Regions from separate parts of the Streptomyces sp. NPDC059373 genome, predicted to be linked through region 2. Evidence: riboswitches for the same ligand, from Rfam matches in the RefSeq annotation. Region 2 holds a riboswitch; the other holds the start of a gene.
What was found. A riboswitch is a leader RNA that binds a small molecule or an ion and turns the genes downstream of it on or off. The one in region 2 is predicted to bind S-adenosylmethionine.
Positions count from the first base shown of each region.

Region 1: linked by a shared signal. The riboswitch ahead of ACFXJ5_RS17330 (aminotransferase class V-fold PLP-dependent enzyme) and the one ahead of thrC (threonine synthase) in region 2 are both predicted to bind S-adenosylmethionine.

Region 1 is NZ_JBHYXC010000010.1:177,549-181,045, forward strand. It holds gene trpD (anthranilate phosphoribosyltransferase) at 1-750, shown strand, start outside; SAM riboswitch class IV at 1,120-1,236, shown strand; gene ACFXJ5_RS17330 (aminotransferase class V-fold PLP-dependent enzyme) at 1,369-2,721, shown strand; gene ACFXJ5_RS17335 (Lrp/AsnC family transcriptional regulator) at 2,944-3,225, opposite strand; gene ACFXJ5_RS17340 (rhomboid family intramembrane serine protease) at 3,222-3,497, opposite strand, start outside.
Region 2 is NZ_JBHYXC010000003.1:51,758-55,254, reverse strand. It holds gene ACFXJ5_RS08070 (trehalose-6-phosphate synthase) at 1-21, opposite strand, end outside; gene ACFXJ5_RS08065 (glucosyl-3-phosphoglycerate synthase) at 445-1,410, opposite strand; SAM riboswitch class I at 1,617-1,744, shown strand; gene thrC (threonine synthase) at 1,760-3,043, shown strand; gene ACFXJ5_RS08055 (ubiquitin-like small modifier protein 1) at 3,040-3,318, shown strand.

The sequences.
Region 1 (3,497 bases), on a different contig from region 2:
ACCATGTCGGCGATCGTGATCGCCGGGGCCGGCGTGAAGGTCGTCAAGCACGGCAACCGCGCGGCCTCGTCGGCGAGCGGCGCGTCGGACGTTCTGGAGCGGCTCGGTATCAACCTCGACATTCCGCCGCAGCGGGTCGCCGAGGTGGTCGAGGAGACCGGCATCACCTTCTGCTTCGCGGCCAAGTTCCATCCCGCGATGCGGTTCGCCGCGCCGGCGCGACGGGATCTGGGCATCCCGACCTCGTTCAACATCCTCGGCCCGCTGACCAACCCCGCACGGGTCACCGCATCGGCGGTCGGCTGCTTCGACACCCGGATGGCGGGACTCATCGCCGGCGTACTGGCTCGGCGGGGGTCCTCGGCGTTGGTCTTCCGGGGCGACGACGGGCTCGACGAGCTGACGACGACGGCCACTTCGCAGGTCTGGGTGGTCCGGGACGGCTCGGTCGAGCAGGTGCCCTTCGATCCGCGTGACGTCGGTATCGAGCTGGTGCCGGTGGAGGCCCTGCGCGGGGCGGACGCGGAGTACAACGCCGAGGTCGCCCGGCGCGTCCTCGCCGGTGAGCCCGGGCCCGTGCGGGACGCGGTGCTGCTCAACACGGCGGCCGCGTTGGTGGCCTTCGAGCCGGTTGAGGGCCTCCCGCTGGCGGAGCAGATCGCGGCGGGTGTCCGGCGGGCGGCGGAGTCGATCGACTCCGGGTCGGCCGCGAAGACGTTGGAGCGGTGGGCGGCGGCCACCAACGCGTAGCCGGGCCGGGGCCGCCCTCGTGGTGCCGGTGCGGTCCGGGGCCTCCGGGGCTGGGGGTCCTGGACCGACATATTTACGTGCGTGACGGGTCCGTCCGTTGCCTTGCCCGGCATGCCGCACACAAATATGCGGAGCGTCCAGAACCCCCACCCCTCCGACCCCGGCCCTCCCCGCCGTCTCCTTCTCTCCGGCCGGGTTGGGGGTAGGCCGTCCGCCTGAGGCGAGCGAAGCGAGGTGGGGGTCCCCCCGGCCGAAGGCTGGGGGAGGGCTGGCCCAACCCGGCGGTGCCCCGGGCGCGGGCCTGGACGTTGTGTCCGGGATTTGGACGGCGACTTGTCGCGTGACGATCACGTGGCATACTCCTTGGCAGGTCACGAGTGACAGCGCAAAGGCCCCGGCTCGCTGTCCGGCAACCCTCCTTCTGCGGCGGGGTGCCCCGGGTGATGACCAGGCCGTGAGCAGCAAGGCTCACGGCAAGCGCGGATCCTGGAGTTCTTCTATGAGCAAGCGAATGCGATAGGGCCCGAAGGCCCCGTTTCGCCACCCTCCGTATGCCGGTGATGGCTGTGTTGAGGGTTTTCTTCCGCTGACTTCCCGCTTGCCCACAGGAGCTTTGCCATGTCTGTCGACCAGTCTGTCTGTGCTGCCCCGCTGCCCGTTCTCGGCCGGGACGTGCTCGTGCCGCTTGTGACCGGTGGCGAGGTGACCTACGCGGCCCTCGATTACGCGGCGAGTGCTCCGGCGCTGCAGCGGGTGTGGGACGACGTCGCCGCGTATGCGCCGTACTACGGCAGCGTTCACCGGGGGGCGGGTTATCTGTCGCAGTTGTCGACGGATCTGTTCGAGCAGAGCCGCGTCACGGTTGCCGAGTTCCTCGGGTGCCGTCCCGACGACCAGGTCGTGTTCACGCGTTCGACCACTGATTCGCTGAACCTGCTGGCCGCCGCCCTCCCGGTCGGCTGCGAGGTGTTCGTCTTCGAGACCGAGCACCACGCCTCGCTGCTGCCCTGGCGGGACGCCGAGGTGACGTATCTGAGCGCGCCGCGCAGCCCGGAGCAGGCGGTACGCACGCTGCAGGCGGCGCTCGCCGGCCGGGAGTCGTACGGGCCGGCGCTTGTGTGTGTGACCGGCGCGTCCAACGTCACGGGGGAGTTGTGGCCGGTGCGGGAGCTGGCTGCGGCGGCGCATGCGAATGGGGCGCGGATCGTGCTGGACGCTGCGCAGCTGGCGCCGCATCACCCGGTGGATGTCGCGGAGCTGGATGTGGACTGGGTCGCTTTCTCGGGGCACAAGCTCTATGCACCTTTCGGCTCCGGGGTGCTGGCCGGGCGGGCCGACTGGCTGCGGGAGGCCGAGCCGTATCTCGCGGGGGGCGGGGCGTCGCGGCGGGTGGCGCGGCGGGCGGACGGCGGGGTGGATGTGGAGTGGCACGAGTCCGCTGCGCGTCACGAGGCCGGGTCGCCCAATGTGATCGGCGTCTACTCGATCGCCTCGGCCTGCCGCGCGCTGACGGAGGCCGGGTTCGACGGTCTCGTCGAGCGGGAGCAGCGGCTGGTGGCCCGGGTGCGGGAGGGGCTGGCGAGGGTGCCGCAGGTGAGGGTGTTGTCGCTGTTCGGGGATGACGCGCCGAGGGTGGGCGTGATCTCGTTCGTCGTGGACGGCTGGAACAGCTCGCACTTCGCCGCCGCGCTGTCCGCCGAGTACGGCATCGGCGTGCGCGACGGTCTGTTCTGCGCCCACCCGCTCGTCCGTACGCTGCTGGGCAGCGAGCCGCAGGACCCCGGCGAGTGCGGCGCGCCCGACGCCGCCCCCGGCGAGCGCTCGCTGAACGCCATCCGGGTGTCCTTCGGCGCCGGTACGCCCGACGAGCACGTCGACCGCTTTCTGACGGCGGTGGCCGAGCTCGTCCGTGACGGCGCGGCGTGGAACTACCGCACCGAGGACGGTCGCTGCGTGCCCGATCGGGGCTGAGTTCGCGAGTCTCCGGGCGGGTGCGGTGCGCCCGGCACGGCGGACGGAGTCCGGCGCAGCGGCTCGAAGCCCGCGTAGCGGTGCGAGAGGCGCGTTGGGAGTCGAGCCCGCACCGAGGACGGTCGCTGCGTGCCCGATCGGGGCCGAGTTCGCGGGTCCCCGGGCGGGTGCGGTGTCCCCGGCACGGCGGACGGCCGCTGTGTGGCCGATCGGGGCTGGGCGCTAGGCGTCGAGCCCGATGGCGAAGGCGGCTTCGAGGTCGTGCTGGGAGTAGGTGCGGAAGGCTACGTGGGTGTCGGTGGCCTCGACGCCGGGGATTTTGCTGATGCGGCCGGGGATGACGTCCGCGAGGTCGTCGTGGCGGGCGACGCGGACCATGGCGACGAGGTCGTAGGTGCCCGTGACGGAGTAGACCTCGCTGACGCCGTCGAGGGCGGCGATGGATTCCGCGATCTCGGGGATCCGGTCGACGCTGGTCTGGATGAGGACGATCGCGGTGATCACGGCTGAAGGTCTCCTTGGGTCGCGTGGGCGGGCTCAAGCTTAGGCGTTCGGCGGAAGCAGGCCCACGTACAGACGAAGCCGAAGACGAAGCCGACGACGTGGGCCAGATAGGCGACGCCGGGACCGGGGCTGGTGGTCTGGGAGGCGAGCCACTGGAGGGCGAACCAGAAGCAGAGGACCATCCAGGCGGGGAAGCGGAGGGGGAGGAAGAAGAGGAACGGGAAGAGGCTGGTGACGCGGGCCTTCGGGTAGAGGAAGAGGTACGCGCCGAG
Region 2 (3,497 bases):
TGCGGCGTGTGAGGCGACCATGTCGCCAGCCTAGCCGCGCAGGCGCGGCACCAAACGTTGGCGCAGGCCGTCCGGGGCTGCGCCCCCCGCCCCCGGGTCCCCAGGGGCGCTGCCCCTGGACCCCGGCCCTCGCCTGCCCCGCGTCTCTCGGGGGCTGCGCCCCCAGGCCCCCACTGCACTCCAACCGGGTTGGGGGTAGGCCGCTCGACTGAGGCGGAGCGGGCTGGCACAACCCGGCCACGGAGCCGCACCCGGCGACGCACCCTCGGGCCACGGGCCAGCACCGTCGGGGTACGCGCCGTCGCCGGGTGCGGGCGGGTTGGGCCAGCCCGTCCCGCCTCAGGCGGACGGCCTACCCCCAACCCGGTGGGTTTGGGGGCAGGGGGGCGGAGCCCCCGGGGCGGGGGGCGGGAAGGGCGGGTGGGGCGGCGCAGGGGCGGAGCCTTAGGCGGCGCGGCGGGCGGCGTATTCGGGGACGGTGAGCATGGGGGGGCGCTCTTCTGTGGCGACGTCGTGCATGCGGGGGGTGAAGCCGTCGTCGGTGCGGTCGAACTGGGTGAGGACGGGACGGACGAGGTGGCCCCGGGACAGACGGAGCTGGGCGGTGCGATAGATCGTGGCGGCCATGCGGCCGAGGGCCTGGCTGTCCTGGTGGCGGTGGTGGCGGACGCCGACGTCGACCTGGGCCAGGGCGTCGAGGCCGACGGTGTTGAGGGAGTCGATGAGCATGCCTATTTCGACGCCGTAGCCGACGGGGAAGGGCAGCTGCTCGAGCAGGGAGCGCCGGGCGGCGTACTCGCCGCCGAGGGGCTGGACGAAGCCGGCGAGCTGGGGCCAGTGCAAGTTGAGCAGGGGCCTGGCGACGAGCTCCGTGACGCGACCGCCGCCCGCGGGAACGACCGTGCCGCCGGTTTCCAGGGGGCGGTCGTACATGGCCTTGACCAGCTGGACGCCGGGGTCGGTGAGGAGCGGGCCGATGATGCCGGACACGAAGCGGGAGTCGAAATCGCGCAGGTCGGCGTCGACGAAGGCGACGATCTCACCGCTGGTCGCGAGCAGGGAACGCCAGAGCACCTCGCCCTTGCCGGGCAGGGCCGGCAGGCGGGGGAGGACGTCGTCGCGGTGGACGACGGTCGCTCCGGCGGCCTCGGCGATGGCGGCGGTGCGGTCCGTGGAGCCGGAGTCCATGACCACCAGCTCGTCGATCAGGGGCACCGCATCGCTCATCAGCTCGCGGCGAATCGTTTCCACGATGCTTCCGACCGTGGCTTCCTCGTTGAGCGCGGGCAGGACCACGCTCACCGTGCCGTTCGGCCCCGCCGAACGCTTGGCGGTGAGCAGAGTCGATAGCGGGCGGCGGTCGGCTGACCATGACCGGCGCTGCAGCCAGCGGGCTACCTCGTCGAGCACGTGCGGCTCCGATCTGTCGGAAGTGTCCCCCCTCCGGCAGGGCGGTCTGTCTCGATGGACGGACTACCTATGACCAGGTTCGGGGTCGTCGGTTACAGTCTTGAACACGAGACATGACCATCGTATGTCCACGATGATCACGCCTTGTTACGTTTGTCGGTGACAAGACGAACGACAAATGCGGTGACGATATGCCACCGCCATACCGCTCATCCAGAGGGGCAGAGGGAACGGCCCGTTGAAGCCCCGGCAACCCTCCCGCCGACCGCGAGGTCCAGGTGGGGAAGGTGCCAATTCCGTCTCGCGGCGAAATGCGCCGCGGGGAAGATGAGGAAAGGGCCTCGCCTCCATGTCTTTGCAGACCATTGCCACCGCCGCCACCGACAGCGCCTTCGGCCCCGCCGCCGCGCTGTCCTGCCGCGAGTGCGGTGAGCGCTTCCCGCTGACGCCGATCTTCGCCTGCCAGGAGTGTTTCGGGCCGCTCGAAGTGGCGTACGACCTCCCGACCGGCGATCCCGAGGCACTGCGCAAGCAGATCGAGGCCGGCCCGAACAACATCTGGCGGTACGCGCCGCTGCTGCCGGTCCCGGCGGACGTGGCCCAGAAGCCGAACCTGAACCCCGGCTTCACCAAGCTCGTCAAGGCCGACAACCTCGCCCGCGAGCTGGGCATCACCGGCGGCCTGCACATCAAGGACGACTCCGGCAACCCGACCCACTCCTTCAAGGACCGGGTCGTCGCCATCGCCCTTGAGGCCGCCCGCACCTTCGGCCTCACCACCCTGTCCTGCTCCTCCACCGGCAACCTCGCCGGTGCGGTGGGCGCCGCCGCCGCCCGGGCCGGCTTCCGCTCCTGCGTGTTCATCCCGCACGACCTGGAGGCCGGCAAGGTCGTCATGGCCGCGGTCTACGGCGGCGAGCTGGTCGGCATCGAGGGCAACTACGACGACGTCAACCGCTTCTGCAGCGAGCTGATCGGCGACCCGATCGGCGAGGGCTGGGGCTTCGTCAACGTCAACCTGCGCCCCTACTACGGCGAAGGGTCCAAGACGCTCGCGTACGAGATCGCCGAGCAGCTCGGCTGGCGGCTCCCGGACAACATCGTGATCCCGATCGCCTCCGGCTCGCAGCTCACCAAGATCGACAAGGGCCTGCAGGAGCTGATCAAGCTCGGCCTCGTGCCCGACAAGGCCTACAAGATCTACGGCGCCCAGGCCGAGGGCTGCTCCCCGGTCTCCACCGCCTTCAAGGCCGGCCACGACGTCGTACGCCCCCAGAAGCCCGACACCATTGCCAAGTCGCTGGCCATCGGCAACCCGGCCGACGGGCCGTACGTCCTCGACATCGCCCGCCGCACCGGCGGCGCGGTGGAGGACGTCACCGACGAGCAGTGCGTGGACGCGATCAAGCTGCTCGCCCGCACCGAGGGCATCTTCGCCGAGACGGCGGGCGGTGTGACGGTCGGCGTGCTCAAGAAGCTCATCGAGAACGGTCAGCTCGACCCCGCCGCCGAGACCGTCGTCCTCAACACCGGCGACGGCCTCAAGACCCTCGACGCCGTCGCACCGACCACCGGCCCGTCCGCCATCATCCGTCCGACCCTTGCCGCGTTCCGAGAGGCTGGCCTCGTATGAGTGCATCCGTCCGCATCCCGACCATCCTTCGTACGTACACCGGCGGACAGGCCGAGGTTCCCGCCGAGGGCGCGACGCTGGCCGAGGTGATCGAGTCGCTGGAGAAGAACCACCCGGGCATCTCCGCCCGCGTGCTCGACGACACGGGCAAGCTGCGCCGCTTCGTGAACGTGTACGTGAACGACGACGACGTCCGCTTCTCCGAGGGCCTCCAGACGGCCGTCACGGAGGGCTCCAGCGTCTCGATCATCCCGGCGGTGGCCGGCGGCTGCTGAGCCGCCTCACAGCCGGACCACAGGTGCCCCGTCCTCCGTGGGGAGGGCGGGGCACCTGTGTGCTGAGCGGTAGTTGAATGGCGGTACAGTGGCCGCAGAGTCCCGCGCAACCGATATCCACTGACGGCGATTTATCGCCAAATTCACGCGATGATTGTCGCGTTGGTCAGTTATGTCCG